Regions from separate parts of the Kitasatospora sp. NPDC001527 genome, predicted to be linked through region 2. Evidence: riboswitches for the same ligand, from Rfam matches in the RefSeq annotation. Region 2 holds a riboswitch; each other region holds the start of a gene.

Region 1 (7,600 bases), on a different contig from region 2:
GCGGGCGACGGCGTGGCGCTCGCCGCCCTCGCCGCCCTCGCGGCCGTCGTACGCGTCGTACTCGTCGTACTCGTCGCGCTGCATGGTGTGGGTGCTCATGGCCGGATCTCGGTCCCTCGGGTCGGTCGCGGTTCGGGCTCGTGGGGTCTGTCCTGCTGACTCCGCCAGCCTCTCAGGGCGCGCGCCGCCCGGACATCCTGCTCCCCGGCGAACCGGGGGTGGGGTTATCCCCCCGCGACGGCGCTCCCGCCGGCCGGGACGTCCTCGGCCAGGAGCGCGTACTGGTAGGCGTCGCGCCAGCCGTCGTGGCGCCGGTAGTCGTGCCGGACCCGGCCCTCCAGCCGGAAGCCGGCCCGGGTCAGCACCCGGACCGAGGCGGCGTTGTCGACGTCCACCCGGGCTTCCAGCCGGTGCAGGCCGAGCGGGCCGAAGGCGAGGTCGCGCAGCAGGGCGACGACCTCGCCCGCGTAGCCGAGGCCCCAGACGTCGGGGCGCAGGGCGTAGCCGAGGTGGGCGGCGTGGTGGGGGACGAGGCCGAGCGCGGCGTTGCCGATCGGGACGGCGCGGGCCGGGTCGTCGGCGTCGGCGAGCCGGGTGACGGCCAGCCGGTAGACCTCGCGGTTCTCCTTCTGCGCCTCCTCCACGAACTGGGCGACCTGGTCGGCGCAGGACTCGTGGTCGCGCGGGGCGAAGGGGAGGTAGCGGGTGGCCCGCGGATCGCCGAACACCGCGTGCAGCGCGTCGACGTCCTCGGGGGTGTGGTGGAACTCGCGGATGGCCAGCCGGGGGCCGGTGAGTCGGACGGGGACCATGGCTCCCGACCCTACCGCCGACCAGCGGTTACGGTTCGTGGTTATGGAAGACGAAGACCTGCGGCTCGCCCCGCGCACCAAGGCCGCCGAACTGCTCGCCTGGGCGGAGGCGCAGGGCCGCGAGCCGGTCGCCGGCGCCCCGCTGCGGGCGGTGCTGGCGCTGCTGGAGCTGGGCGGCGGCAGGATGCGCGACGGCTGGCCCGAACTGACCTCCGCCGCGGTGGAGCACCTGCTGTACGAGCAGCTCCACCTGTACGTCCAGCCGGAGCCGGGGCAGGACCCGCTGGCGTACGGCGCGGCGGTGCGGCTGCTGGTCGACCACCAGCGGGCGGCGAAGCGGCTGAACGCCAAGCGGCAGGAGCGGCTGCACGCCGAGGCCGAGTGGCAGGGCGAGGTGGCGGCCGGGCTGCTGCGCCGGGCGGACCTGGTGACCTGGCCCCGGCTGTACACGCTGCTGCTGCGCGCGGCCGGGGTGGACACCGGCGAGGAGGCGGCGGTGCGGGCCTGGCTGGAGGGGTTCCGGGAGCTGTCGCAGGAGGAGCGGTCGGCGGCCTTCACGGCGCTGGAGGCGGACGGCGTGCTGGACCCGGTGGACGACGGGGGCTGGGGTGCCGGGACCCGGCCGCTGGCGGTGGGGATGGCCACCGACGGCGCGCGCCGGCTGCTGGAGCAGGGGCTGATGCGGCGCAGCTACCGGAACCTGGCGGAGCTGACGGCGCTGGGCCGGCCGATGCCGGACGAGCTGGCCGGGGACTTCACGGCGTTCGAGGAGGCCGCGGTCCGGGTGGCGCTGGAGCTGGCCGGCGCGTGGACGGTGCCGGGGCTGCCTCGGCTGCTGGTGGAGGAGTTCCCGGAGCTGGCGCCGGAGCCGGGCCAGGAGGAGATCGACGCCTACCTGGCGGGCCTGGAACCGGCGGAGGGGTTCGAGGAGGACGGGGCGGAATAGCGCCGGTCCGGCGGGACCGTGGATTCGAGCCACCGGGCGGTCGATTCCGGCACTCCTCAAGGGATTCGGGGCCGGCCGCGATTGATGGATCGCACGCGGTGGAATCGCTTGGCCATGTGAAGCGTGACATATCACATGCGCTCCACGGTTCCCTTTGCCCGTTCTCGAAGGAGAGAATTCTGATGAATCGTTTCTCCGCCATCCTGGCGGCCGCCACCGCGCTGTCCTCGCTCGGTGTCGCGGGCGCCGCCCAGGCCACCGCGCAGACCACGGGCACGACGGCGACCACCGCGGCCGCCGCGACGAGCACCTGCGCCAACGGCTTCGCCGGTGTCCTCCAGAACCGCGTCTGCGTCACGGTCGACGGCGCCGGCGTGACGGCCGGCGGCTACACGACGCCGACCCCCGGCTGGACGGCGCAGGACGCCTCGTACAGCCTGACCCTCGGCGTCGTCGGCGGCGCGTCGCTCGGCACCGACAGCGGGACCGGCATACTCCCGCCCGGCGGGCGCGGGTTCGGCTACCTCGCGGCCACCGCGCCGTGCGGCTCCACCGTGACGGCCACCCTCGTGACCACCACGTGGGGCTACGGGGCGACCGCGACCGTCACCGCGCCCGTCACCTGCTGATCCCCCCTTGGAAGAACTCCGCCCCGCCGGACGCGATCCGGCGGGGCGGAGCCCTCACAGTGTCCGACGGGAGGCGTCAGGGGGTGACGCCGTGCTGCTCGAACCAGCTCTCCGGGTCGACGGGGGCGCCGCCGCCGGGGCGGACCTCGACGTGCAGGTGGGCGCCGGTGACGTTGCCGGTGGCGCCGACCTTGCCGATCTGCTGGCCGGGGACGACCTTGCCGGAGCCCTTGATGATCGAGGAGAGGTGGCAGTACCAGATCTCGGTGCCGTCGGGCAGGGTCTCGACGATCCGGTAGCCGTAGGCGCCGGCCCAGCCGGCCGAGGTGATGGTGCCCTGGCCGACCGCGTAGACGGGTTCGCCCTGGTCGGCGGCGAAGTCGAGGCCGGTGTGCAGGTGGGCCCAGTAGCGGGCGCTCTGCCCGTAGTGGGCGGAGAGCCGGTAGTCCTTCACCGGCAGCTTGATGGCGGCGAGCTTGGCCTTCTCGGCCTCCTCGGCGGCGCGCCTGGCCTGCTCCTGCTGGGCGATCTGGGCGGCCCGCTTGGCCTCGGCCTCCTGGGCGGCCTGGACGCGGGCGTTCTCCTCGGCCGCGGTGCGCTGGCTGTCGGCCTGCAGCTGGATGCGGGCGGCGAGGGCGAGGCCGGGGTCGGCGGAGAGCGCGACCGGCTGTTCGTCGGGCGCCTCGACCGCCGGCGCGGCGGCCGGGGTGGCGGAGGCGAAGCCGGTGGCGCCCAGGGTGGCGGCGACGGCGGTGACGCCGAGCAGCGGGGCGGTGCCGCGGGTCTGGCGGGGCATCCGGTGCCGGCTGGTCGGGTCGGCCGGCGGGGCGGTCTCGTCGGCGGGGCCGCCGAACGGGCCGTGCCCGGTGTACGGGCCCGGGTGGTCGAGCAGCCGGGTGCCGGTGGAGGAGCCGGACGGATGTGCCGGGGTGTGCGTCGACGCCACGGAGGCGCGCTCCTTTCCTTCCTTCGCGCCTACCGGGTTAGCTGACGGGTTCGGAGCAGGAAGGTCTCCTACGGCTGGGCCTGGACGGGGCCTGACCCGGCCGATTCACCCCAAGGAACGTGGTTCCCCGGCTCCCTGGCCTGCCCGGAGGCCGGCCGGCGGGATTAGGCGACGGCGCACGGTGCCGTCTGGGTACGGCGTTGCGGACCGCGCTGCGTTATCAAACGTTAATCCGAGAGCCCCCCGATTCCAAGCCATCCGTTGGTGACGGCGGGATACGGATCGGGCACCACGCTGCCCGGTGGGCGATTTGGGACGTTTGATGACAACTGACACTACCGAACGTGTCGGGACGTCAACGAACGGCCCCTCACTTGAGTACGCCTACTCATGTGCGGGCGGGCGCGGCGCGGCCATCCTGGCGCCCATGAGCACACCGATGCAGTCCCGCACCACGGCCGCGTACTACATCCAGGCCGTGCTGTCCTTCACCCTCTCCGCCGCCGCCCTCGGCATCGGGATCGCCTTCCTCCCGGTGGAGCCCTGGACCCGGGCGTTCCTCGCCCTCGGCCTGCTCTACACGATCACCTCCACGTTCACCCTGTCCAAGGTGGTCCGGGACCGGCAGGAGACCACCGAGCTGGTGACCCGGGTCGACCAGGCGCGGCTGGACAAGCTGCTGACCGAGCACGACCCGTTCAAGGTCGAGGGCGTCTGAGCCGCCCCGCGGGCGGGCCGGTCGTGCCGGACGCGCCGATAGCTTGACGGCTAAGGCTATTAGCCTTAGCTTTATGGCTATCGGCGCTCCGCCGACGGTCCCGCCCCAGGAGGCTCCCCATGAACGGCACCACCGCTCCCGTCACCCGCCACCTCGACCTGCCCGGCGGCCGGATCGCCTTCGACGACACCGGGCGCGGCGAGGGCGCCCCGGTCGTCCTGCTCCCCGGGATGCTCGACAGTCGGGCCGCGTACCGGCACCTGCGCCCGCTGCTGGCCGCCGCCGGCCGCCGGGTGATCACCATGGACCTGCGCGGCTTCGGCGAGTCCTCGATCCTCTGGGACGACTACTCCCCCGCCGCGATCGCCGGTGACGTCCTCGCCCTGCTGGACCACCTGGGCATCGAGCGGGCCGTGCTGGCGGGCAGTTCCTACACCGGCGCCAGCGTCGTCAGGGCCGCCGGGGACGCCCCCGAGCGGGTCGCCGGGATCGTCCTGATCGACGCCTTCGTCGAGAACGTGCCGGCGGGCGCCCTGCAGCGCCTGGCGGTCGGCGCGATGGGCGCGCTGCTGGTGCGCTCGCCCGCGTTCTGGGGCCTCTACCACCGCAGGATGGCCTACCCGGGCCCCAAGCCGGCCGACCACGAGGAGTACGTGGCCGCGCTGGTCGCCGCGATGCGCACCCCCGGCCGCAGGACCGCCACCCGCGGCTACGTGCGCGGCGACTCGGCGCCCACCGGCTGGACCGCCGCCGTGCGCTGCCCGGCGCTGGTCGTGATGGGCTCGAAGGATCCCGACTTCGGGAAGCCGGAGCTGGTCGCCGACCGGCAGGCCGCCGCGCTGAACGCGCGCAAGGTGATGATCGAGGGGGCGGGACACTACCCGATGGCCGACCACCCGCGGGCCACGGCCGACGCCCTGCTGTCCTTCCTCGCCGGCCTGGCCTGAGCGCCGCCGCCCCCGCCCCGCGCCCGTCCCGCCGTCCCGACCCGCCCGATCCCGTCCCGCACCGCACCGCACCGCACCCAGCCAGGAGAACCGCATGCCCCGAGTCGGACTGACCCCCGAGCAGGTCGTCGGCCACGCCCTCGCCCTCATCGACGAGCAGGGCCCCGAGGCCCTCACCCTGGCCGCCGTGGCCGCCCGCGCCGGGGTCGCCACCCCCTCGCTGTACAAGCACGTCAGCGGCGGCCTGGCCGAGCTGCGCCGGCTGGTGGCCGTCCGGGTGACCGAGGAGCTGGCCGACCGGCTCGCCGAGGCGGCGCTCGGCCGCAGCGGGGACGCCGCGGTCGCCGCCGTCCTGCGGGCGTACCACGCGTACGCCACCGAGCGCCCGCACCGCTACGCGGCCCTGCCGCAGGCGCCGCAGCCGGACCAGGACCTGACCGAGGCGGCCGGCCGGCTGGTCGGGGTGATCGTCGCGGTGCTGCGCGGGTACGGACTGGAGGGGTCCGAGGCGATCCACGCCGCCCGCACCTTCCGCTCGCTGGCCCACGGCTTCGCCGCGCTGTCGACCGGCGGCGCCTTCCAGCTCGCCGAGGACCTCGGGCGGACCCAGGACCGCATGATCACCGTGCTGACCGCCGGCCTGCGCGACTGGCCGCGCCCCTGAGCGGCGGCCCGGGGAGGCCCGGTAACCGCGGGGAGCGGGGAACGCCGAAGGGCCCGGAGCGGGATGCTCCGGGCCCTTCGGTGTGGTGTGGGGCTAACAGGACTTGAACCTGTGGCCTCTTCCTTATCAGGGAAGCGCTCTAACCGTCTGAGCTATAGCCCCGTACCGTCCGGCCCGCCTGGCGGCGGACGTCGTACGGAGAAGGGTACCGGACCCGGCGGGGGTCTCCGCACACCGGGCGTCCCCGGAAACTCGGGCGCCCCGGGACCCGCCGTTCTCCCCACGCCTCACCCGCTTAAGAAATAAGGTATTAAGAATTAACTGCCCCATAAGGAACCGGAGAGGCCGGCCGTCCCGTGGACCCGCGCAGCAGCCCCACCGCGCGCAGTGCCATGCGCTGCGTCCGCTTATTGCTCGGCTGCACCAGCGCCGCCGAACTGCTCGGCACCGTGCTCGCCGAGGGCCCGGGCTGGATCACCGGCGAGGGCTCGGCCCTCTATCTGCTGGACGGCGCCGGAATGCTCCGGCTCTCCGCCTCGCACGGCCTGCCCGACTGGGCGCACGAGCGCTACAGCGTGGTCGACCCGGCCAGTGAGCTGCCCGCCGCGATGGCCCTGAAGCTGCGCCGCCCCTATCTGCTGAGCCCCGAACGCACCAGCGTCGACTACCCGAACCGGAACGCCGGGATGGGCACCGGGATGGTCGCCGTCATCACCCTGCCGATGGTGGTCGACGAGCAGCCGATCGGCGTGCTCGCCCTCGCGCTCGCCCACCGGGGCGCCGTCCCGCAGCGCGACCTGGACGTGCTGGAGACCCTGGCGGACGCCTGCGCGCACCGGCTGGCCTACCTGCTGGAGCACGCCGGAGCGCTCACGGCGCCGCGCACCGGGGGCGCCGCGCCGCACGGGGTGCGCCCCGGGCCCCGCGCCGACGGCGACCCGGCCGCCGGCACGGCCCACCCGCTGCTCTCGCTCGCCGTCCGCGCCGCCGGGCACGGCGCCTTCGAGCGCGACCTGGTCACCGGCGAGACCCACTGGGACGCCCAGGCGCTGCGGCTGGTCGGCCGCCCCGCGCCACCGGACGGCGGGCCCGCCCCCGCGCCCGACCTCGACCTGGTCGTCCACCCCGAGGACCTGCCGGACGTCCAGGCCGCGCTCGCCGAGGCGCTCTCCACCGGCGGCCCGTACCGGATCCGCTACCGGGTGCCGCACCGGGGCGGCGGGGTGACCCGGATCGAGGAGACCGGCGAGGTCATGCTGGACGTGCACCGCCGCCCGGTACGGATCTCCGGGCTGATCGCCGACCTCGACCACGGCCGCTCCCCCGAGGAGCGCCCGCCCGCCGGCCGCTGGGGCGGACGCCGCGCGCGCACCGGGGCCGCCGGGAGGAACGCCGGGGCGAACGCCGACGGGGCGGCGGCCGGGGCGTCCGCCGCCGGGGCCCGGTCGGCGCTGCTGCTGGCGCTCACCCGGGCGCTGTCCCGGGCGGTCACCGTCCGGGACGTCACCACGGCCGTGACCGACGTCGCCCGGCCCGCCTTCGGGGCGGCCGGCATCGTGCTGGACCTGGTCGACGAGGGCCGGCTGCTGCCCGTCGCGCACACCGTCTACGGCGGCCCCCGGCGCACCGAGCTGACCCGGCTGGCCGACCTGTCGGAGGGCGTGATGCAGCGCGCGCTGGCCCGTTCGACCCCGCTGTTCAGCGAGCCGGCCCGGCGCGGACGGGGGCGTGGACGGGACCGCGGGCCCGGGCGGCCGGCGCCGGCCGGCACGGGGGGACCGCTCGCCCCGGCCGCGTGGGCGGTGCTCCCGCTGGTCGCCTCCGGCCGGCAGGTCGGCTCCTGTCTGATCACCTTCGCCACCGAGCGGGTCTTCAGCCGCGAGGACCGCACCCTCTACTCCGCCTTCGCGGGCATCCTCGCGCAGTCCCTGGAACGGG
Region 2 (7,600 bases):
CGAAGATCGAGGAGACCCAGGTGCTCAGCGAGACGGTCGAGTCCGTGCGCTGCCGCTGGTGCAACGCGGTCGACCAGGTCGAGCTGGTCGCCCGCCCGGGCGCGGCCGACGACGCCGGGGCCCCGGGGCAGGCCTGACCGCCTGAACCGTGCGGCGGGCGGTGCAGGGCGTGGCCGACCGCCGCACGGGACAATACAGAGAGAACGCACGGAGTGTGACGGGGGTGGCGGCCGGGGCCGTACCCCGCTGGACCAGGATCGGAGCCGAGGACGTGGTGGACGCAGCGAAGGAGCCCGCCGGGCCGCAGGGGCGGCAGCCCGCTGTGGACGCGCAGGCGCCGGACGCGGCAGGGGCCGCCCCCTCCGGCACCGGCGCCCCGGCCGAGGCGGCCGCGGGCGAGGAGTCCGGCGGCGGTGACGATCCGGCGGCAGCCGTCGACGGTTCGGTCCGGGACGCCGGGGGCACCAGGGACGCCGGGAACGGCGCGGCGGGCGGCGCCGAGACGCTGGACCGGCCGCTGCCCGAGGGCGTGCGCCGGCGCGTGGTGGGGCTCGCCTCCGACGCGCTCGGCGGGCTGCCGCTCGCGGAACTGCCCCAGTCGCTGCGCCAGTACGCCAAGTTCACCCCCGCCCGCCGGGCCAAGTACGCGGCGACCGCGCTGGCGGCCGCCCTGGAGGCGGAGCCGGCCTTCCGCTCGCGGATAGCGGAGCGGCTGCGGCTGGGCCAGCCGGACCTGGTCAGGGCGCTGGAGTCGGGCACCGTGCCGGGCGCCGCCGACCCGATGGACGTGGCGGCCGCCGCCTATCTGGTGCGCTCCGCCGGGTGGAGCCGGCTGGTGGCGGAGGCCGGCGAGGAGGCCGAGCGGGCGGGCGCCGAGGGCGCGGCGGCCGAGGCGGCCCGGCTGGTCGAGAAGCTGCAGGGCGAGCTGGCCGAGGTGCGCTCCGCGGCGCGGGCGGACCTGGAGCGCCAGCGGACCGAGTCGGAGGAGGTCCGCCGGGAGGCGGACTCGCTGCGCCGCAGACTGCGGTCGCTGGAGAGCGACACCCGCCGCGCGCAGGCGCAGGCCCGCAAGCTGGCCGCCGAACTGGAGGCGGCCCGGGCGCAGGCGGCGGCCGAGCGGAGCGCGGCGGAGAGCGAGGCGCGCCGGCTCCGGCACCGGGTCACGGAGCTGGAGAACGCCGCCGAGCAGGGCCGCCGCTCGGCCCGCGAGGGGCGCAGCGTCGAGGACATGCGGCTGCGGCTGCTGCTGGACACCGTGCTGCAGTCGGCGCAGGGGCTGCAGCGGGAGCTGGCGCTGCCGGTGTCCCAGATCCGCCCGGCGGACCTGGTGGAGGCCGTGGTGCCGGGCTCGGCCTCGCCGCACGACGTGGCGCGCCGGGGCCTGGCCGAGGACGATCCGGCGCTGCTGGACCAGCTGCTGGCGATCCCGCAGGTCCATCTGGTGGTGGACGGCTACAACGTGACCAAGACCGGCTATCCGACGCTGCCGCTGGAGCAGCAGCGGATCCGGCTGCTGGGCGGGCTGGCGATGCTGGCGCAGCGCACCCAGGCGGAAGTCACCTGTGTGTTCGACGGTCAGGACCTGGACGTACCGGTGATCATGGCGCCTCCGCGCGGCGTGCGGGTGCGGTTCAGCCGGACCGGGGAGACGGCGGACGAGCTGATCCGCCGGCTGGTCCGGGCCGAGCCGCAGGGGCGCCCGGTGGTGGTGGTCTCCACCGACCGGGAGGTCGCGGAGGGCGTGCGGAAGGCCGGCGCGCGCCCCGTCGCGTCGGTGCTGCTGCTCAACCGGCTGGCCCGCCCGTAACCCTTCCGGGGTGTGAGCCGGTCGGTATGACGGCTGGTCAGCGGCCCGATTGCGATGTTGTGCGAATTCGGTGAAGTCAGAGGGGCGGTTCGCGTTCACGCGAACGGGGGAGTGGCGCGAAACGTGGATCTTCACTAGGGTCTGGCGTCAAACCTATTTTCCGGATTCTCACCCGTTCGGGTGAGGCCATTGGAAGAAGGAGCCGGTCCCTTGGCCTCCCACCGCCGTCCCAAGCAGCCGAGCCGCGCGCGGGTCTCCGTGCTCACCGCTGCCGCTGCGACCGCGGTCGCTCTCTCCGCGCAGGTCGCCGCCCACGCCGCGCCCAGCCCGTCGCCGAAGAAGGACGACGTCAAGGCGCAGATCGACCAGTTGCAGGAGGAGGCCGAGCAGGCCACCGAGAAGTACAACGGCGCCAAGGAGCGGGCCGACCAGCTGCGCAAGCAGGCGGACCAGCTCCAGGACCAGGTGGCCCGCGGCCAGGACCAGATGACCCAGCTGCAGGCCGGTCTGGCCGAGGTGGCGGGCGAGCAGTACCGCACCGGCGGCATCGACCCGTCCGTCCAGCTGATGCTCACCTCCGACCCGTCCGGCTACCTGGACAAGGCCTCCAGCGTGCAGCAGGCCAGCTCCAGCCAGGCCGAGGCGCTCAAGGGCCTGCAGGAGCAGCAGCGCCGGCTCGACCAGCAGAAGGCCGAGGCGGCCGCCGTGCTGGCCTCGCTGGACAGCACCACCAGGGACCTCAACCAGACCAAGGCCGAGGTCAACAAGAAGCTCCGGGAGGCCCAGGAGCTGCTGAACTCGCTCAGCGCCGCGGACCGCGCGGCCCTGAAGGCGGCGCAGCAGCAGGCCGACCGCGCCTCCCGCGGTTCCGAGCGCACCGACCTGGGCAGCCTGCCGCAGGCGAGCGGCAAGGCGGGCTCCGCGGTCGCCCTCGCGATGAGCAAGCAGGGCTCGCCCTACGGCTGGGGCGACGTCGGCCCGAGCACCTTCGACTGCTCCGGTCTGATGGTCTGGGCGTACGGCAAGGCCGGCGTCTCGCTGCCGCGCACCTCGCAGGCGCAGGGCAACTACGGCACCCGGGTGCCGTCCCTGTCCGAGGCCCAGCCGGGCGACCTGGTCATCTACCGGGACGACCGCAGCCACGTCGGCATGTACATCGGCAACGGCATGGTGGTCCACGCGCCGCGCACCGGTGACGTGGTGAAGGTGATGAAGGCCGACGCCATGAAGATCAACACGATCCGCCGGGTCTGACGGGTCGCCACGACACGCCCGAGGGGCCCGCTGGGGCCCCTGTGATCAGCGCCACCTCCGGTCGGAGGTGGCGTCGGCGTTTCGAGCGCGCTTTCGACCATCTGACGGACAATGATCAGCCCGCCGTGGGGGTGTGATCACATTCGGTCATATTCACAAGGGAACTTGGGCATTCTTCCGGCTTTTTTCTGACAAGGATTTGAACGGATCACGGATCTGTTACTAGGGTCGTGCCTCGAACCACGCACAGTCGATCACCCAGCCTGGGTGGCGGCGGGGTTCGCCGCCGAGTTCGCGAAGCAGCGGGACGGGGCTTCGGGTAGCCCGTCCGAACGAGGGCCCCGCAGTCCGGGGTCCGCTGTGGAACGGAGCCGGGGAACCACGTTCCTCCGGGGTGAATCGGCGCCAGGCCGGCCGCGCGAGCGGCGGGTGAGGCGTCGTAGGGCACGCTTCCGCCCGAACCCGTCAGCTCACCCGGTAGGCGGATGAGGAAGAAGGAGTCCGCCTTCGTGGCGTCCCATCGTCGTCCCAAGCCCGCCGGCCGCGCCCGTGTCTCGATCCTGACCGGTGTCGCCGCCGCTGCCGTTGCCCTGTCCGCGCAGTCCGGCGCCCACGCCGACCCTGCGCCGACCAAGGACCAGGTCAAGGAGCAGGTCGACCAGCTCAACGAGCAGGCCGAGGTCGCCACCGAGAAGTACAACGGGGCCCAGGCCAAGCAGCAGGAGCTGCAGAAGCAGGTCGCCGAGCTGCAGGACAAGGTGGCCCGTCAGCAGGCCGTGGTGATCGAGGCGCAGGGCGGCCTCGCCGAGATCGCCGGTGAGCAGTACCGCACCGGCGGCATATCGCAGACCGTCCAGCTGATGCTCTCCGCCAGCCCGGACAACTTCCTCAACCAGGCCGACGCCCTGAACCAGGCCGGTTCGACCCAGTCCGGCGCGCTGAAGGAGCTCCAGGAGCAGCAGCGCAGGCTCGACCAGGACCGCACCGAGACCCAGACCAAGCTCGCCGAGCTGGAGTCCACCACCCAGCAGCTGAAGACCTCCAAGGAGGAGGTCCAGGGCAAGCTGCAGAAGGCCCAGGACCTGCTCAACACGCTCACCGAGCAGGAGCGCCAGGCCATCCGCGCCGCCGAGGAGAAGGCCGCCGCCGAGGCCAAGGCGAAGGCGGACGCCGCCAAGGCCGAGGCCGCCAAGGCCGCCAAGGAGAAGGCCGACGCCGAGCGCGCCTCCCGCGACACCAACCGCAGCAACCTGAGCGCGCAGTCCGCGCCCTCCTCGGCCCCGGCCTCGGCCCCGGCCGCCGCGGCGTCCAAGCCGGCCGCGCCGGCCGCGCCGGCCGCCAACAGCTCGCGCGGTGCCGCCGCGATCGCGGCCGCCGAGAGCAAGCTCGGCGCCCCGTACGTCTACGGCGCCACCGGCCCCAACTCCTTCGACTGCTCGGGCCTCACCGGCTGGGCGTACGCCCAGGCGGGTGTGTCGCTGCCGCGCACCTCGCAGGCGCAGGCCACCGCCGGCACCCAGATCGGTTCGGACATCTCCAAGGCCCAGCCCGGCGACCTGGTGATCTTCTACGGCGACCGCCACCACGTGGGCATCTACGTGGGCGGTGGCCAGGTCATCCACGCCCCGAAGCCGGGCGCGTCGGTCCGCTACGAGTCGGCGTCCAACATGCCGGTCAACACCATCGTGCGCCTCTGACCGACGGTCGGAACGCCCCGTCAGGCCCGGTCTCCCCCGAGGGAGGCCGGGCCTGCGGCTTTTCCCGGCCCCGCCGGGACGCTCGGTCCGCGAACCGATCTGATGTCCGATCAGTGTCCGAATATTCGGGTTCGGAGGGGTTTGGAATCGGTTGCCCTGACTCGCTAACGTCTGCCACCGGACGCCCGCTTCGACAGCCGCCCGCTCCGGTGCGGCGGCGGGCCGGGCCCAGGATCGGAGCCGACGTCGCATGGCCGTGCACCGCCGTTCCCCGCTGTCAGGTGCGCACGCGTTCGCCCGGGCGCTGGTGCTCACCGCGGCGGCGACCACCGCGCTGGGTGTGGCGGCCGCAGGCAGCGCCCGGGCCGCGCCCGGCTCGCCGGACGCCCCGGCCGACCGCAAGGACGTCAAGGCGCAGGTGGAGCAGCTCTACGACGAGGCCGAGCAGGCCTCCGAGCGGTTCAACGCCGCCCAGGAGGCCCAGCAGAGGCTCCAGCGCGAGACCGGCACGCTGCAGCAGCAGGTCGCCCTCGCCCAGGACGAGCTGAACCGGCTGCGCGGCGACCTCGCCACCGTGGCCGGCGCCGAGTACCGCGGCGGCGGGATGGCGCAGACCGTCCAGCTGATGCTCTCCACCGACCCCGAGGGCTACCTCACCCGGGCCCGCACCCTGGACCAGGCCGCCGTGCGGCAGAACGAGACCCTGCACGAGCTGCTGGGCCGTCAGCGGGTGCTCGACCAGCGCCGGGCCGAGACCACCGCCAAGCTCGCCGAGCTGGAGGAGATCCGCAGGGCGCTGGCCGAGAGCAAGCAGGAGGTCCAGCAGCGGCTCGCCAAGGCGCAGCGGCTGCTCAACAGCCTCGGCGCCGCCGAGCGCGCCCGGCTCGCCGCCCAGGACGCCCGGGAGGCGGAGCAGCGCGCCACCCGCGGCACCGACCGGCTGGACCTCGGCAGCACCCCGCCGGCCTCCGAACGCGGCGCCGCCGCGCTGGCCGCCGCGGTGCGGATGATCGGCTCGCCCTACGTGTACGGATCCACCGGGCCCAAGGCGTTCGACTGCTCCGGTCTGATGTACTGGAGCTGGCGGCAGGCGGGAGTGACCCTGCCGCGCACCTCGCAGGCCCAGGCGCGCGCCGGGCAGCGGGTCGGCCTCTCCGAAGCGCGGCCGGGGGACCTGGTGATCTTCTACCGGGACATGCACCACGTCGGGATGTACGCCGGCGGCGGGGTGATCGTGCACGCCCCCTACCCGGGTGCCAAGGTCCGCTACGAGAGCGTCACCGCGATGCCGGTCTCGGGGGTGATCCGGCTCTGAGCCGCCCGGACACCGCCGCCGGCCGCGGGCCGTCCCGGCGCACCGCCCTGCTGCTCGCGGCCGGCGGACTGGCCCAGCTGTCGCTGCCCGGGGCCGCCCCGGCGCGGCCCGCCGCCGCGGCCTCGGACGAGCACGCCGGCGTCCTGGCGCTGCTCGACGAGCGGGCCCGGGCGCTGACCGCCGGGCCGCCCGCGCTGCCGCTGCGGGCCGGCTACCGGAACCTGCTGCTCGGCCCGGTGGACGCGGCCGGGCGGTGCGCCGCCACCGCCGAGCTGACCGTCGTGGTGAGCGGGTACGACCGGCAGCCGGTCGTCCACCCGCGCCGGCTGGCGCTGGCCCGCTCCGCCGCCGGCTGGCGGGTCGAACGCGAGGAGGGCGCGGGCGGACCGCCGCCGCTGTGGGACCTCGGCACCGTCCGGGCCGGCGCCGGAGCGCGCTGCCTGGTGCTCGGGGTGGACGCCGGGGCCGGCGGGGGCGCCCCCGCCGGACTCGCCGCCGTCGGCGACCGGGCGGTGTCCGCCGTCGAGGCCCTCTGGGGCACCGCCTGGGCCGGCCGGCTGCTGCTGGAACTGCCCGCCACCGGGGAACAGTTCACCCGGCTGCTGGCGGACGAGCGGCCCGGCTGGTCCGGGATGGCCGCTGTCACCGTGGCGGCGCCCGGCGCGCCGCTGAACGCCCCGGCCGACCGGATTCTGGTCAACCCGGAGACCTACGCGGGCCTGAGCGACTTCGGCCGGCAGGTGGTGGTCACCCACGAGGCGGTGCACGTGGCGACCCGGGCGGACACCCGCGCCTGGACGCCGCTCTGGCTCTCCGAGGGCGCCGCCGACTGGACCGGCTACCGCGACTCGGGCCGCGCCGCCCACCGGATCGCCCCGGAGCTGGCCCGGGACGTCGCCGACGGGCGGCTGCCCACGGCACTGCCCGAGGACGCCGCCTTCACCGCCGCCGGGGAGGGGCTCGCCCAGGTCTACGAGCAGGCCTGGCTGGCCTGCGACCTGATCGCCCGCCGGTACGGGCCGCAGCGGCTGGTGGACCTCTACCGGGCGGTCGGCGCGGCGGCCCCGGGCGCGGACCGCCAGGCCTGGCTGGACGGACTGCTGCGGGAGCGGCTCGGCCTCGGCCTGGCCGAGTTCACCCGCCTCTGGCTGGCCGAGGTCCGGGCGCTGGCCGCCCGCTAGGAGGGGCTGCGCGCCTCCCGGCGCGGGGTCAGGGCCGGGCGCCCTGGCGCCGGTCGCCGGGTGCGCCGCGCGGCCGGTCGATGCCGTCCAGCAGGTCCTGCTCGTACGCGATGCCCGGGCGCACCGAGAACGCGGCCGCCGGCACCGGCTCCGGGCGGGGCAGCACCACGGTCTCCGCGAGCCGCTCGGTGCGCCGGGTGGAGCGCCAGAGCCGGACGCAGGACAGCCCGGTCGCGGTCAGCAGCAGCAGGTTGCGCAGGGTCAGCACGGCGATCGCGCCCGGCTTGCTGGCGACCACGTCGCCGAAGACCAGCGGGAACTCCACCAGGGTCAGCGGGGTCGCGGC
Region 3 (7,600 bases), on a different contig from region 2:
ACGTGGTTGCGGAGGGCGATGGCCTCCTCCACGGTCTTCATGCCGATGCCGTTCTCGGCCAGACCCGGGATCGGGAAGGTGCGGGAGACCGAGCCGGTCGCGACGACCAGGTAGTCGAAGGGCAGCTCGTACGAGTCGCCGGCCGCGGGCTGGATCGTGGCGATCTTGCGCTCGTGGTCCACACCGGTGACCGCACCGGTGAGCACCTCCGCGTTCTTCAGCGCGGTGCGCAGGGGCGCGACGAGGTTGCGGGGCGCGACGTTGCCGCCGGCCGCCTCGGGGAGGAAGGGCAGGTACGTCATGTACGACCGCGGGTCGACGACCGTGACGGTCGCTTCGCCGTAACGCATCTTCTTGAGGATGCGCATCGCGGCATACAGGCCGACGTAACCACCGCCGACAATGAGGATGCGAGGACGCTCCGTGGTGCTCATATCCGAAAGTATCCAGCACCGCTCGGAGCAGCCTTCGTGAGCCCGCTCACAAGCTTCTGGACCCCCTCTGCTACACTACGCGCCCCCGTTTCGACCCCCCGCCGGGCCCCTCGCGGCCCATGCGGCCACCCGGTGGGCACGCCCGTTCGGACGGCCCCGCTGAGCAGCAACGATCCATGACCCGGGCGGGTTCCCCTACAGGATTTCGATTTTCAAACCTCTGGCGGGCCGAAACCTGCGATCCAGGGGTCGTCACGCCGAGCGAGCCTTCGGTCCCACATATCGGACGGACCGGACCGCCCGGTGCGGCGAAAGGCTGGATCGCCATGTGAAGAAATTCACGAACATTCCCGCAGCGCCCCCGGCGCGCCCCGGCCCCGGAGCCCCAGGGGGGGCGTCCGGGGCCGGACGGTAAGTCCCGCACCTGTTCAGCGGGCGATGCTCCAGGCGATTCCGTCCAGGATGTCGTGCTCGCTGACGACCACCTCGGCGGCGCCCGTCCGCTCCATGATCTCCAGCAGTTCCAGCGCGCCGGCCGCGATCACGTCCACCCGGCCCGGGTGCATCGACGGGATCGCCGCCCGCTCGGCGTGGGTGGAGTGCAGCAGCCGGTCGGCGATCTCGGCGACCCGCTCGCGGGGGATCCGCGAGTGGTGGATCGCCTCCGAGTCGTACCGGGGCAGGTCCTGGGCGATCGCCGAGATGGTGGTGACCGTGCCGGCCAGGCCGACCAGGGTGGCCGCGCCGGTCAGCGGGACGGCCTCCTCGGCCCGGTCCAGCTCGGCGCGCACGTGCGCCCGCGCCTCGGCGATCCGCTCGTCCGACGGCAGCTCGGCGCCGCCGAAGTGCCGCTCGGTCAGCCGCACGCAGCCGATGTCCACCGAGCGCGCCGCCCGGACGTCCTCGGCCCCGAGCACGAACTCGGTCGAGCCGCCGCCCAGGTCGAAGACCAGGTAGGGGGCCGGGAACTGACCACCGGTGAGCTCCTTGGTGGCGCCGACGAAGGACAGGTGCGCCTCCTCCTCGCCGCTGACCACCTCGGGCTCGACGCCCAGGGCCGCCCGCACGCCGTCGACGTACTCGGCGCTGTTCTCGGCGTCCCGGGAGGCGCTGGTGGCGACGAAGCGGATCCGCTCCGGGCCCACCCCGAAACCGGAGATCACCTCGGCGTACTCGCGGCAGGCGGCGAAGGTGCGCTCCAGCGCGTCCGGGTGCAGCCGGCCGGTGCGGTCCACGCCCTGGCCCAGCCGGTTGATGATCATCCGCCGGTCGAGGTCGGTGATCGCCCCGGTCTCCGGGTCGAGGTCGGCGACCAGCAGCCGGATCGAATTGGTGCCGCAGTCGATCGCGGCCACCCGGGTCGTGCTCACGCCCCGTCCTCCCCCGCCTCGTCCGACTCCTGCGCGGCCCGCTTGGCGGCGCGCTCGGCGGTCTTCTGCTCCTTGGCCGCGATCACGGCCGCGTGGTCCTGCTCCTTGGCCCGGTTGCGGGCCACCCGCTCGCCGGCGGCCGTGACCTCGGCGGCGGAGACGCACGGGCCCTTGGCCCACCAGTCCTCCAGCATGCCGATCGCCTCGTCGCCGAGCGGGTTGACGCCCTCGCCGGCCGCCAGCGAGTGGCCGACCAGGACGTGCAGGCACTTGACCCGGTCCGGCATGCCGCCGGCGCTCGGGAAGCCCTCCAGTACCTCGATGGCGTCCCGGCGGGCGATGTAGTCCTCGTGCGCCTTCTGGTACGCCGCGGCCAGCTCCGGGTCCTCGGCGAGCCGGGCGGTCTGCTCCTTCATCACGCCGTCCGCCTCCAGGGTGCCGATCAGCGAGGCGGCCTTGGGGCAGGTCAGGTAGTACAGCGTCGGGAACGGCGTGCCGTCCGGCAGCCGGGGGGCCGTCTCCACGACGTCCGGGTTGCCGCACGGGCAGCGGTGGGCCACGCCGCGCAGGCCGCGCGGGACCCGGCCGAGCTGTGCGGCGATCGCCGCGACGTCCTCGTCGGAGACGGTGGGGTGGTTCTCAGTGGTCATGGGAGGAGCTGTCTCCAGCGGGGGCGGGGGCGGGTGGTGAGGGAGGGGCGGACTGCCCCGGGGCGGCGGGGGCCACCGGTGCGGCGGCGGCAGCGGCGTCCACGGAGTCCCAGACGCTGGCGTACCAGGGCCGGGCAGCCTTCGCCGGACCGGCCGCCGGGCCCTGCGCGGGCGGCGGCGCGCCCAGCGCGGACTTCGCCGCGTCCTGGGCCGCCGGGTCGACCGCGATGTACGGGGTCTCCCCCGGCATCGCGTAGTGCAGCCGGGTGCGGGCCTGCGCCTTGACGTACTCCGGGTCCTGCCAGCGGGCCTTCTCCCGGCGCAGCTGCTCGACCTCCTGCCGGGCGTGCTCGGCCCGGGCGCGCTGCGCCGAGATCTCCGAGCGCTGCGAGACGAACTGCCGCGTCGGGTAGGCCAGGATCGCCACCAGTGAGCAGAGCACCAGCACGAGGACGGTCGCCCGGCTCGTGAACCGAGGCCGGGCGGCCAAGCCCGGGATCCTCCAGCCTGCCATCTGCGGTGTCCCCTCCTGGTCGCGACGGTGCCCCGCCGTCCACCCTACGGGGTGAACGGCGGGGCACCGGTCAGGCGTGCGCTACCGGGCGTCCGGCGATACCGGCCGGGCGCCGCCGGGCGGGCTCAGCCCTCGTGCTTGAACCGCGGGAAGGCGCCGCGGCCGGCGTACTCGGCGGCGTCGTCGAGGATCTCCTCGATGCGCAGCAGCTGGTTGTACTTGGCGACCCGCTCGGAGCGGGCCGGGGCGCCGGTCTTGATCTGGCCGCAGTTGGTGGCGACGGCCAGGTCGGCGATGGTGACGTCCTCGGTCTCGCCGGAGCGGTGCGACATCATGCAGCGGTAGCCGTTGCGCTGGGCCAGCTCGACGGCGTCCAGGGTCTCGGTCAGCGAGCCGATCTGGTTGACCTTCACCAGCAGCGCGTTGGCGGTGCCGGTCTCGATGCCGCGGGCCAGGCGGGCCGGGTTGGTGACGAACAGGTCGTCGCCGACCAGCTGGACCTTGTCGCCCAGCTTCTCGGTCATGGCCTTCCAGCCGTCCCAGTCCGACTCGTCCAGCGGGTCCTCGATGGAGACCAGCGGGTAGGCGGCGACCAGGCCGGCGTAGTACTCGATGAGCTCGGCGGAGGTGAGCGCCTTGCCCTCGAACTGGTAGGCGCCGTCCTCGTAGAACTCGGAGGAGGCGACGTCCAGGGCGAGCGCGACGTCCTTGCCCGGCACGTAGCCGGCCTTCTGGATGGCCTCGACGATGAGGTCCAGGGCCTCGCGGTTGGAGTCCAGGTTCGGGGCGAAGCCGCCCTCGTCGCCCAGGCCGGTCGACAGACCGCGCTCCTTCAGCACGCCCTTGAGGGTGTGGTAGACCTCGACGCCCCAGCGGACGGCCTCGGAGAAGGACTCCGCGCCGATCGGGGCGATCATGAACTCCTGGATGTCGACGTTGGAGTCCGCGTGCGAGCCGCCGTTGAGGATGTTCATCATCGGGACCGGCAGGACGTGCGCGTTCGGGCCGCCCAGGTAGCGGAACAGCGGCAGGTCGCTGGCCTCGGAGGCGGCGTGCGCGACGGCCAGCGAGACGCCCAGGATGGCGTTGGCGCCGAGCGAGGACTTGTCCGGGGTGGCGTCCAGGTCGAGCATGGCCTGGTCGATCAGGCGCTGCTCGGTGGCGTCGTAGCCGACCAGCTCCGGGCCGATCTGCTCGATGACGGCCAGGACGGCCTTCTCCACGCCCTTGCCGAAGTAGCGGTTCTTGTCGCCGTCGCGGAGCTCCAGCGCCTCGAAGGCACCGGTGGAGGCACCCGACGGGACGGCGGCACGGCCGGTGCTGCCGTCGTCGAGGCCGACCTCGACCTCGACCGTGGGGTTGCCGCGCGAGTCGAGAATCTCACGGGCTACGACGACATCGATGGACGGCACGAGGCATCTCCTAGCGGAAGCAGGTTCGGCTGACGGTGGGTGCAGTCGGCCGGACGATTGCGGAGTCGTTACGACCAGAGCCTAACCGCACGGGCTGTCCGGGCCACGTCGACCTCGGCTCCGTCTCAGCGTGTGGCCCGGCTACCCACCGGTAGTTCACCTGGTTGCCCGGCCGGAGAGGTCCGGATGCGGACGAAGGGGGCCCAATCGGCCCCCTCCGTCCGCTCGGCCGGACCTCGCCGGTCGAACGGGTGTCAGCCGAGGGTCAGGACCTGGCCGGGGACGATCAGGTTCGGGTCGGCGCCGATGGTGCCGCGGTTGCCGTCGTACAGGGCGTGCCAGCCGCCGGAGACGCCCTGGCCGGCGGCGATCCCGGCGAGGGTGTCGCCGGAGCGGACGGTGTAGCCCTGGCCGGCCGACTGCTGCGGGGCGGCGGGGGCGCTCTGGGCGGCCTGGCCGGCGTACTGCTGGTAGACGCTCTGGTGGCTGGTCCAGTACCAGGCGCCGTTGCTCTGGTACCAGTACACCTTGGCGTCGGCGTCCCAGCCGGCCTTGCCGGAGAAGGCCGGGGACTGCGGAGCCTGCTGCTGGACCTGCGGGGCCTGCTGCTTGGGCTGCGGCGTCTGCTGCTTGGGCTGCTGCTGGGCGCTCTGCGGCGCGTACTGCCGGGCCTGCGGCTTGGCGGCCTGCTGCTGCGGCTGGGCCTGCGGAGCGGCGGCCGGCTTCGGGGCGGCGGCCTTCGGGGTCTGCTGCTGCGGCTGGGCCTGCGGCTTCGGGGCGGCCGGCTTGGCGTCCGTCGAGGTGTCGACCGCCGCCGGGGCGCCGCCCTTGCTCAGGCCGGCCTTCTTGGAGCAGACCGGCCAGGCGCCCGGGCCCTGCGAGGCGAGGACCTTCTCGGCGACCGCTATCTGCTGCGCCTTCGAGGCCTGGTTGGCCTGCGGCGCGTAGGCGGCGCCGCCGTACGCCTTCCAGGTGCTGGGGGTGAACTGGAGGCCGCCGTAGAAGCCGTTGCCGGTGTTGATGCTCCAGTTGCCGCCGCTCTCGCACTGGGCGACCGCGTCCCAGGTGGAGACCGGGGCGGCGGAGGCGCCGGTGGCGCTCAGGATGGGCATGGCCAGCCCGACGCCGGCGACACCGGCGACGGCGATGGCCTTCTCGGCCTGGGTACGGCGACGGTGACGACCGGTTCCAACGAACAGCATGACGAGGTCCCTCTCCGCACGCCTGCGAGGTGAGCTGTCGGGTTCGGACCGGGAGGTGGCCCGGCCGCGCGGAGGCGGCTTCACCCCTAGCCGTGGGAGACGGCACGAAACCTGGTTCCCCCGCCCCTGCCCAGGGTTCTGGTCGGTTTCCCGTGACGCGGCGGGCAGGACTCGGCGTTCCGCGGACGGGGCCCGCAGCGGCGGGCTCCACGGAGAGTAGACAGATCTTCAGAGCAATCACAAGCTCATATCGTCGATATCACACGAACATCACGTCACGTGATGGATTGCCTACCAACCGAAGCGGTATGTCCGGATTGATGCGGGTTCAGACCCCTGTGAAACACGGTTCGGAGAGCATCCGTCAGCGTGTCGTGGGTGTCCGTCAGGCCTCGCAGGCGCCGCCGGGAACGGCCAGGTCAGGCCTTTTCTCCGGCGTGAATTCCACCGGAAGTTCACGAAGTCCACGCATGATCAGACCACCGCGCCAGCGCAGGTCCCCGGGGTCGGCGGCGAGCCGAAGGTCCGGCAGCCGGGTCAGCAGGGTGGCCAGCGCGGCCCGCCCCTCCAGCCGCGCCAGCGGCGCGCCGATGCAGTAGTGGATGCCGTGCCCGAACCCCAGGTGCGGGTTGTCCGTCCGGGCCAGGTCCAGGGTGTTCTCGTCGGCGAACCGCGCCGGGTCCCGGTCCGCCGCCGCGAGCACCACCAGCACCGGGTCGCCGACCGGGATCTCCACCCCGCCGATGGTCAGCGGACTGGCCGCGAACCGCCAGGTGGCCAGCTCCACCGGCCCGTCGTAGCGCAGCAGTTCCTCGATCCCGGTCTCCAGCAGCGCGCTCTCGCCGCGGCCGACCGACTCCTGGAGCAGGGCGCGCTGCCCCGGGTTGCGCAGCAGCGCGTACACGCCGTTGCCGATCAGGTTGACCGTCGTCTCGAAGCCGGCGAACAGCAGGATGAAGGCCATCGCCGCGGCCTCGTTCTCGGTCAGGTGCTCGCCGTGGTCGCTGGCCCGGATCAGCCCCGAGATCAGGTCGTCGCCGAGGTCCGCCCGCTTGCGGTGGATCAGCTCCGCCAGGTAGGCCCGCATCCGCTTCACCGCGCGCCCCACGCCGCCGCGCTGACCGCTGCCGTGGCCCGGTTTGGTGTGTCGCAGCATCATCCCGGCCCAGTCCCGGAAGTCGTCCTGGTCCTCGGCGGGCACCCCGAGCAGGTCGCAGATCGCGTAGATGGGGAGCGGGAACGCGAACTCGTGGATGAGGTCGGCGGACCCGCGGGCCGCGAAGCCGTCGATCAGCCGGTCGGTCAGCTGCTGCACCCGCGGCTCGAACGCCGCCACCCGGCGCGGCGTGAACGCCTTGGACACCAGCCGGCGCAGCCGGGTGTGGTCCGGCGGGTCGATGTTCAGCAGGTGCGTCATGAGGTCGGCCTGGCGCTCGCCCGGGATGCCGACCCGGCCGGTGCGGTGGGCCTGCTCGCTGTGGTGCACCGGGTTCTTGGAGAGCCGGCTGTCCGCGAGCGCCTGCCGGGCGTCCGCGTACCGGGTGACCAGCCACGCCTCCACCCCGCTCGGCAGGGTGGTCCGGTGCACCGGCTCGTGCTCGCGCAGCCACGCGTACGCGGGGTACGGATCGGCGGCGAACTCCCAGGTGAACAGGGGCGGGCGGGCGGGGTCGGGCTGAGCTGGCATGGGTCGACGGTATCCCGGGCGTGTCCGGGCCACCGCACGGCGTGCGCGCGGCCGTCGGGGCGGCCGTCGGGGCCGCGTCCGAAGCCCGTCGTGCACGGCAGGCGTGAGCCTGGTCACCTGAGGGGTAATTCCTGTTGCGGAGGGTCAGGACGTGCCTACGATCCTCCGCAAGATGTCCGTGGGCGCCGGTGCGGAGCCGCCCACAGGGAGGAGCAGGGCCATGCGGGACACCGGTTCGGTCGTCGTGATCGCCGTACTCGACGGCGGGTCGGGGGCTGACCTCGCCCGCCGGCTCACCGCCGCGGGGGCCGCCGGCGTGCTGATCGCCGAC
Region 4 (7,600 bases), on a different contig from region 2:
GACGAGCTCTTCGACGACGTCGCGCTGGTGGCATCGGAGCTGGTGACCAACGCGCTGCGGCACGCGATCGGCGCGTGTCCCACCGCGGCGGACGACTACGACTTTCCCACGCAACCGGCGGCCGAGAGCCGGCTGCCGATCCGAATAAGCCTCGTGCACCGCGCGCCCCAGGTGGTCTGCGCGGTGAGCGATCCGAGCAGCATCGGACCGGTGGCCCGGGAGGCGGACTTCGTGGCGGAGTCCGGACGCGGCCTGCACCTGGTGGACTCGTTCAGCCGCTCCTGGGGCTGGCATCCGCTGGGCGGCGGCAAGGTCGTCTGGGCCCTGTTCGAGGCGCAGGAGGCGCAGCGTCCGGCGCCCGACCCGGTGGCGGAGTTCGGCGGACGGCACCGACGCTCGGCCTGATCGGCACCCGGCGGACCCGCGTGCGGCGGAACGGCCCCGCGCGACCACCACAGCACGGCGAACGACACCCCGGCAGCGGCGACCGGCGGCCCTCGGGCAGCGGGCACCGGCAGCCCCCGGCGGTGGCGGCTCCTCCGATCCGCGTGCGGCGGCTCGGCAGAGCGGCGGGCGGGAACCGTAGCGCTTCCCCGGCGCATCCCCGGCGCATCCCGGGACCGGTCCCGGGCAGGGCCGCCCGACGGCGGTCCGCGGAAGGGTTCCGGACGACGGGCTCCGCGACTCCGCGACTCCCGACGAGGAGCCCGGGCGAGGATCCCGGACAAGACAAAGGCCGTCGTGGTGTCAGCACCCACGACGGCCCCCCGAATGGTGAAGCCGGCGGCCGGTCAGACCGCCAGGTGGTCGAACTCCCCGTCCTTCGCCCCCAGGAGCAGTGCGGCGATCTCGGCCCGGGTGTAGATGAGCGCCGGACCGTCCGGGAAGCGGGAGTTGCGCATCGCCACCTCGCCCCCCGGGAGGGCGGCGAACTCGACGCAGTTGCCCTGGGAGTTGCTGTGCAGGCTCTTCTGCCAGACCACGCCCTCGAGGTCGGTGGCAGCCATCCCGTTGTACGTGTCGTACCTGTCGTACCTGTCGTGCGTGTCGTGCATAGAAATCTCCCGAAGAGCTCCGGAGTGGGTCGTTCAGCTCGGCGCCCCGGCCCCGGCCGAACGCACGGGCCGGCCCCGTACCGGCCCGGCACAACGCCTCACTTGACGTGATGATAGCTCCAGTGCACGTGCATCAGCACGGGACGTTGCAGGTGCACGGCCTTTTCGACACCGAAACGGAACTCTTCACGAGGCACTCCCCCGACCGTACGTAAGCGGACATAGCCGACTGAATCGGCAAGCCGTCGCTAACCGCCCGTAGGCGAACACCCGCCGATTGTTGATCTTCGAACGCCGGGAGTCGCCCTTTCGTGACCCTCCGTCAGGCCGCCCGCGCGCTGTGAGACATCTCACGCGCGGGAGCGGCAACGCGGTTCCCCTTCCGGCGCATCTGAGCGGGTACCGGGAGAACTGCCGCCCGGGGGCCGGTTATGTCCGCATTTCCCCGCGGCCTCCCCGCCCGGTTCGGCAGCCGACTGCGGGCCGGGCGGACCGATGTCCTACGATCTCCGCCATGAGCACCGCAGCCATCCCGGGCGCGCCACTGCCCGTCCGCACTCCAGGCTCCCGTGCGCGGGGGCGCCACCGCCGTCCCGAGCGCCCCGAGATCCCGGCCGGTTCCCCGGCCCTGCTGCTCGCCGTCCCCGCGGCCGCCGGGCCGGAATCCCGGCCCGTCGTCGAGGAGCTGCTGTCCATCGTCCGCAGCGAGCAGAACGGCGTGCGGACCGCCGCCGGCTACCTCCCCTCCGGTGACGGCGGGGCGAGCGGTGAGCGCACCGTCGCCGAACTGCTGACCGAGGCGGCCGAGGCCGGCCTGCCCGCGCCGGTCGTGGTGCCGCTGGTGCCCGGCCCGCACGACTTCCTGCCCGAACTGCACCGGCTCGCCGCCGAGTACGGCGCCCCCGTCACCGACGCGCTGGGCCCGCACCCGCTGCTCGCCGAGGGCGTCCACGTCCGCCTCTCCGAGGCCGGGCTGGCCCGTGCCGACCGCGCCCGGCTGTTCGCCATCGCGACCGCCGCCGACGGCGTGGTGCTCACCACCGTCGGCGGGCAGGCCGCGGCCGACGCCGCCGGCATCACCGGCATGCTGCTGGCCGCCCGGCTCGCCGTGCCGGTGGTCGCCGCCGCGCTGGACCTGCCCGGCTCCGTCGCCGACGCCGTCGCCCACCTCAAGGAGATGGGCGCCCAGAACCCGGCGCTGGCCCCGCTGGTGATCGGCCCGGAGGCGGACGCCGAGCTGCTCGCCACGGCCGCCGAGGAGTCCGGCTGCCCGTCGGCCGCGCCGCTGGGCGCGTACCAGGCGGTGGGCCAGCTGCTCGCCTCCACCTACCTGGCCGCGCTGCCGGCCGTCGCCCCCGAGGCCGGGGCCGACGAGTCGGACGCCGACGAGGCCGACGGCACGCGCGCCGGCGGGCGGCACGCCGCCCAGTAGCACCCCGTCACGCGGAAGGGCCCGGAACGGACGCACCGCCCCGGGCCCTCCTCGCGTTCCCTACCGGCCCACCCGGGTGGTGGGCGCGGCGGCGTCCTTCAGCTTCAGCGCGGGCACCTGCACCGGCCGCGACTGGCCGGCCAGCGTGGGCACCGCGGCCGCGGCGGCGTTCCACTGCGGCTGGGCGGTGCCCTCCTCGCCCGCCCGGCGCACCTGGAGCACCTCGGTGGACCCGGCCCGGCGCAGCAGGACGTTCTTGGGCGGACCGGCCTGCGGGTCCAGCCACAGCTCGTTGCCGCCGAACTCGCAGTCCAGCACCAGCACGTCGTCCGGCTTGCCGTCGGCCCCGGCGCGGAAGGCGATCCCGGCCCGGCGGTAGCCGGTGAACCGGCAGCGGCCGAAGGTGACCGACTCCCCGGCGAGTTCGTGCCGCGCGGTGGAGACCGCGAAGTCGCTCTTCCCGGCCGCGTCGATCAGCAGCCCGTCGAAGACGGTGCCCCGGTCGCGGCCGAGCGAGTGCAGCGCCACTCCCCCGCCCGCGTTGCCGTACAGCACGCTCGCGGTGTAGTCGAAGTCGTTGAGGTAGGCGCCGTGCTCGATGCCCCAGCCGCCGTTGTGGTACGCGGCGAACTCGGTGACCACGTGGTGCTGCTTGGCGTTGAGCCAGACGAAGATGCCGTCCTGCAGGTTGTTGTGGGCCAGGCAGCGCTGGAAGGTCCAGACGCCCTCGCTGTTCTCCGGCCACTCGAAGCCGGAGGCGCCGTTCGCCCCCTGCACGCCGACCGCCACGCAGTCCAGCGCCTTGCCGCCGGTGCCCGCGCCGAGGTTGAAGCCGGTCAGCCGGTAGGCCCGGGGGTTGGGTTCGAGCAGGGTGCGGGAGGCGACGCAGGACTCGTAGACGATGTCGTCGGACGGCTGCTGGGGGGTGCGGGTGTCCAGCGGACCGTCCCACCAGTAGGCGTCCTCCCAGGTCTCGTGGCTGATGCAGCTGCGGAAGGTGATGCCGTGGCTGGCGTGCGGGACGTACGCGTGGCTGCCGGCGTCGCGGACCACCACGCCCTCGACGACGGTGCCGCGGGTGGCGTCGCCGAGCCGGTGGAAGTGCAGTCCGTACCGGCCGAGCACCGGCGCGGTGACCGGGGCGGTGCCGTCCGGGCCCTTCCAGGTCTCCCTGGTGTCGGCGCGCGGGCCGACCCAGCGCAGCGCGGCGTGCCGCACGTCGGCCCGGCGGGAGCTGGTGAGGTGGACGTGGGTGCGGCCCCCGGCGGTGCCCTCGACCCGGACGCTGCGGGTCAGGTTGAGCACCTCGGCGCCGACGGTGACGCCCCCTCCGGCGGCGACCCGGGGGTGGGCGTACCGCAGCGGGGCATCCAGGGTGACGGTGGTTCCGCTGACGGACCGGATGGTGACGAGGTCGTAGCCGGCGGCGAAACCCTCCTGGTCGGGCGGGCCGGTCGGGGTGACGGCGAGTTCGTCGCCGGGCAGCCAGCCGGCCGGCGGGGAGGTGAGGTTGACGACCGTGTCGCCGGCCCCGAGCTCGCGGTCGGCGCGGACCCAGGCGGTCTTGGCGGCGCCGTCCAGCCGCAGGTAGCCGGCGCCGGTGACCCAGAGGCCGACGTCGGTGTCGACCACCTTCATGCCGTCGCCCTGGAACCGCTTCTCGTCGACGCCGGGGAAGCGCAGGGTGTGGACGTGGCCGCCGTCGGGGGCGAGGGCCAGGGCGCCGCGGACCTCGACGTTCCCGGCGGCGGCGAGGGTGACGGTGCGGTCGGCGGCGAAGGTGAGCGCGCCGCCCGGCTCGACCAGCAGGGAGCCGACCTCGGCGTCGGTGTCGAGCAGGACCCGGTCGGTGATCCGCACCGCGCTGCGCGGTCCCGGCGGGCTGCCGCCCCAGCCGGCCCGGTCGGACCAGCGGCGGCCGCCCTGGTCGACGGTGGGCGCGGGGGCGGGCTGCTCGGGGGCGCCGGTACCCGGGGGGCCGGTGCCGTCCGGCGGGGCGGCGCCGTGGCCGCCGTCGGAGCCCATCGGGCCGGCGGCCTCGGTCGGGGTGGTCCCGATGACCGCGGCCGGGGTGACCAACCGGGTCTCGCCGGTCAGCGAGCGGCGCAGGATCTCCTCGCCGCTGATCGCCGCGAAGGCGGTGCCGACGGCCAGCCAGCGCAGTAGTGCCCGGCGGGTCAAGTGAGTTCGGGACGGTTCGGTCGGGATGTCCGCTCTGCGGTGCTTTGCCCGGCGATGCGCTCCGCGTGGCCGGGCGGCCGGACGGGGGGTGTTCGGCTCCTCGTCGATGCCCATCGGTGCGTAGCCCTCTCTCCGGACGGCTGCGGCGGTGCCGGCGCGCCGCCGACGCTCTGAAGCATAGGCAGTTGCGTTGGCCACGACCGGCGTTGCGGAAAACCGGTCATTTCTGATCATGAAGGACAGCCGCTCAGCACGGATTTCGCAAACCGTGACGAGCGTCACACATGTTTGCGGTTTGAACGCGCCTCTGCTTAACGTGCTCCCCGTTCGTGGCCACACGGACCCAGCACGTCCGCGACGCCGAGTCCTGCCGTCGGGCGCGCTGGCAGCGCAATGCACCACGGCAGGAGCGGGGGAACCACAGGTAGTTCGCCCAGGACCGGTCCTCGGACCGGCCCCGGGCTAGGGGTGAAGCCGCGTCCACAGCGCGGCCGGGCAACTCCGGCCCGAATCCGACAGCTCACCTCGCAGGCGTGGGAGAGGACCACGTCTTCATGCTGCCCACCAACGGCACCCGACTGTCCGGCCGTACCCGTCGCGCGATCGCCGCCCTCGGCGTCGCGGGCATCGGCCTCACCGTCCCCGGCCTGACCGCCGGCACCGCCTCGGCCGCCTCCGTCGCCACCTGGGACAAGGTGGCCCAGTGCGAGAGCGGCGGCAACTGGAGCATCAACACCGGCAACGGCTTCTACGGTGGCCTCCAGTTCACCAACTCCACCTGGTCCGGGTTCGGCGGCACCGCGTACGCCGCGCGCGCCGACCTCGCCACCAAGGACCAGCAGATCGCGATCGCCGAGAAGGTCCTGGCCGTGCAGGGCCCCGGCGCCTGGCCGGTCTGCTCGGTCAAGGCCGGTCTGACCAAGGGCGGCACCCCGGCCGCGGTGGACACCTCCGCCGCCGCCAAGCCGGCCACCCAGGCCCCGGCCGCGCAGACCCCCGCCGCGCAGTCCCCCGCCGCGCAGGCCCCGGCCGCCAAGCCGGCGGGCAAGCCCGCCGCGCAGCCGCAGGCCGCCACCACCGCGCCCGGCACCGCCCCCGCCGCCGAGCAGCGCCAGAGCGACCGGCAGTGGCGTCAGCAGAGCGGCCAGCGGGCCTCCGAGGCCTACACCGTGGCCGCCGGCGACTGGCTGTCCACCATCGCCGACGAGCAGCACGTCCAGGGCGGCTGGCAGCGCCTGTACGAGCTCAACCGCGCCACCCTGACCGACGGCCCGCACGCCATCTACCCGGGCCAGCGGCTGAGCCTGGGCGACCGTGCCCAGGGCCAGGGCTTCGACTGGTTCAACCGCGCCCAGGGCGACACCCGGGCTCCGTCCGCGCAGACCCAGACCCAGACCCCGGCCACCAAGCCGGCGAACAAGCCCGCCGCGCAGGCCGAGACCCCGGCGCCGGCCCCGACGGCCACCGGCAGCATGGCCGCCGCCGTCGCCTTCGCCCAGTCGAAGGTCGGCCAGGCCTACGTCTACGGCGGCACCGGCAACGGCGGCTGGGACTGCTCCGGCCTGACCCAGGCCGCGCTGCGCGCCGCGGGCATCTCCGTCCCGCGCGTCGCCGCCGACCAGGCCGCCGCGTCCACCCACGTCTCGCTGGACGCCCTCAAGCCGGGCGACCTGCTGTTCTGGTCCAACAACGGCAAGGACTCCGGCGTCTACCACGTCGCGCTGTACATCGGCGACGGCAAGTACGTCGAGGCCGCCAACCCGAGCTCGGGCGTGCGGACGCAGACCGTCGCCAACTGGGCGCCGGACTTCGCCGGCCGGGTCTGATCCCGTCACGCCGCGGCCCCCGGGGAGAGTCCGGTCGCTCCTCCCCGGGGGCCGCGGCATGCCCGGACGCGGGCGCGCGAAGAGCGGCCATGGTCAAACCGGGGCCGCACCGGGCATGCTGCTGCCCTGCACCCGAGGAGGAGTCACCATGGCCCAGGTCACCGTCACGCTCGACGCCAACCTCGCGATCGACGCGATGATGCTGTCCGGCACCAGGAACCCGCAGGACGCCGTCGAACTGATCCTCCGCGACTACCTGGAGCGGGGCCGGCGCACCGAGACCCGCACCGGCGACGCCGCCGACGGCCACCGGGTCATCCAGGACCGCCCGGTCGCCCAGGAGGGCTGAGCGGCCGCAACGCCGAAGGGGCCCGGGAGCACATCCGCTCCCGGGCCCCTTCGGCACCCTGATCGGCGCACGGGCCGCTCAGTACACGGCTGCTCAGCGCGCGCGGGCGCCGGTCGAGCCGCGCATCACCAGCTCCGGCTGGAACATGAACTCCCCGCGCTGCGCGGCGTTGCCGCCGACCTCCTCCAGCAGCGCGTCCACCGCCGCGGTGGCCATCGCCTCCACCGGCTGGCGCACGGTGGTCAGCGGCGGCTCGGTGAAGGCGATCAGCGGCGAGTCGTCGAATCCGACCACCGAGATGTCCTGCGGCACCGCCAGGCCCCGCTGCCGGACCGCCCGTATCGCGCCGAGCGCCATCATGTCGCTGCCGCAGACGATCGCCGTGCAGCCCTTGTCGAGCAGCGCCCCGGCCGCCGCGTGCCCGCCCTCCACGCTGAACAGCGTGTGGTGGACGAGTGCCTCGGCCTCCTCCCGGCTGCGCCCGAGCACCTCCCGCATGGCCGCGGTGAAGCCCTCGATCTTGCGCAGCACCGGCACGTACCGCTGCTGGCCGACCGCCAGGCCGATCCGCTCGTGGCCGAGTTCGGCGAGGTGCTGGACGGCCATCCACATCGCGGCCCGGTCGTCCGGCGAGATGAACGGCGCGTCGATCCGCTCGCTGTAGCCGTTGATCAGCACGAACGGCACCCCGCGCCCGGCCAGCCGGGCGTAGCGGTCGTGGTCGGCGGTGGAGTCCGCGTGCAGGCCGGAGACGAAG

What was found. A riboswitch is a leader RNA that binds a small molecule or an ion and turns the genes downstream of it on or off. The one in region 2 is predicted to bind cyclic di-AMP.
Region 1: it holds a riboswitch for cyclic di-AMP, as region 2 does, so the genes downstream of both, ABT238_RS03650 (M23 family metallopeptidase) here and ABT238_RS20015 (C40 family peptidase) in region 2, are expected to answer to the same signal.
Region 3: it holds a riboswitch for cyclic di-AMP, as region 2 does, so the genes downstream of both, ABT238_RS21540 (transglycosylase family protein) here and ABT238_RS20015 (C40 family peptidase) in region 2, are expected to answer to the same signal.
Region 4: it holds a riboswitch for cyclic di-AMP, as region 2 does, so the genes downstream of both, ABT238_RS35750 (transglycosylase family protein) here and ABT238_RS20015 (C40 family peptidase) in region 2, are expected to answer to the same signal.

Annotation. Positions count from the first base shown of each region.
Region 1 covers NZ_JBEPAM010000003.1:22,761-30,360, forward strand. The annotation lists gene ABT238_RS03630 (sensor domain-containing protein) at 1-99, opposite strand, end outside; gene ABT238_RS03635 (GNAT family N-acetyltransferase) at 225-812, opposite strand; gene ABT238_RS03640 (hypothetical protein) at 856-1,758, shown strand; gene ABT238_RS03645 (hypothetical protein) at 1,941-2,387, shown strand; gene ABT238_RS03650 (M23 family metallopeptidase) at 2,464-3,333, opposite strand; cyclic di-AMP (ydaO/yuaA leader) riboswitch at 3,346-3,514, opposite strand; gene ABT238_RS03655 (YiaA/YiaB family inner membrane protein) at 3,761-4,051, shown strand; gene ABT238_RS03660 (alpha/beta fold hydrolase) at 4,171-4,998, shown strand; gene ABT238_RS03665 (TetR/AcrR family transcriptional regulator) at 5,093-5,662, shown strand; tRNA gene ABT238_RS03670 (tRNA-Ile) at 5,751-5,824, opposite strand; gene ABT238_RS03675 (SpoIIE family protein phosphatase) at 6,019-7,600, shown strand, end outside.
Region 2 covers NZ_JBEPAM010000020.1:74,365-81,964, forward strand. The annotation lists gene ABT238_RS20000 (hypothetical protein) at 1-137, shown strand, start outside; gene ABT238_RS20005 (NYN domain-containing protein) at 275-1,807, shown strand; gene ABT238_RS20010 (C40 family peptidase) at 2,018-3,061, shown strand; cyclic di-AMP (ydaO/yuaA leader) riboswitch at 3,408-3,560, shown strand; gene ABT238_RS20015 (C40 family peptidase) at 3,571-4,758, shown strand; gene ABT238_RS20020 (C40 family peptidase) at 5,009-6,073, shown strand; gene ABT238_RS20025 (hypothetical protein) at 6,310-7,254, shown strand; gene ABT238_RS20030 (glycosyltransferase 87 family protein) at 7,283-7,600, opposite strand, start outside.
Region 3 covers NZ_JBEPAM010000023.1:102,444-110,043, reverse strand. The annotation lists gene ABT238_RS21565 (NAD(P)/FAD-dependent oxidoreductase) at 1-434, opposite strand, end outside; gene ABT238_RS21560 (Ppx/GppA phosphatase family protein) at 863-1,804, opposite strand; gene ABT238_RS21555 (DUF501 domain-containing protein) at 1,801-2,472, opposite strand; gene ABT238_RS21550 (FtsB family cell division protein) at 2,444-2,944, opposite strand; gene eno (phosphopyruvate hydratase) at 3,094-4,380, opposite strand; gene ABT238_RS21540 (transglycosylase family protein) at 4,635-5,582, opposite strand; cyclic di-AMP (ydaO/yuaA leader) riboswitch at 5,588-5,736, opposite strand; gene ABT238_RS21535 (cytochrome P450 family protein) at 5,968-7,269, opposite strand; gene ABT238_RS21530 (SDR family NAD(P)-dependent oxidoreductase) at 7,490-7,600, shown strand, end outside.
Region 4 covers NZ_JBEPAM010000069.1:12,634-20,233, forward strand. The annotation lists gene ABT238_RS35730 (ATP-binding protein) at 1-405, shown strand, start outside; gene ABT238_RS35735 (DUF397 domain-containing protein) at 792-1,055, opposite strand; gene ABT238_RS35740 (hypothetical protein) at 1,570-2,487, shown strand; gene ABT238_RS35745 (hypothetical protein) at 2,548-4,668, opposite strand; cyclic di-AMP (ydaO/yuaA leader) riboswitch at 5,055-5,215, shown strand; gene ABT238_RS35750 (transglycosylase family protein) at 5,202-6,494, shown strand; gene ABT238_RS35755 (hypothetical protein) at 6,643-6,843, shown strand; gene ABT238_RS35760 (LacI family DNA-binding transcriptional regulator) at 6,937-7,600, opposite strand, start outside.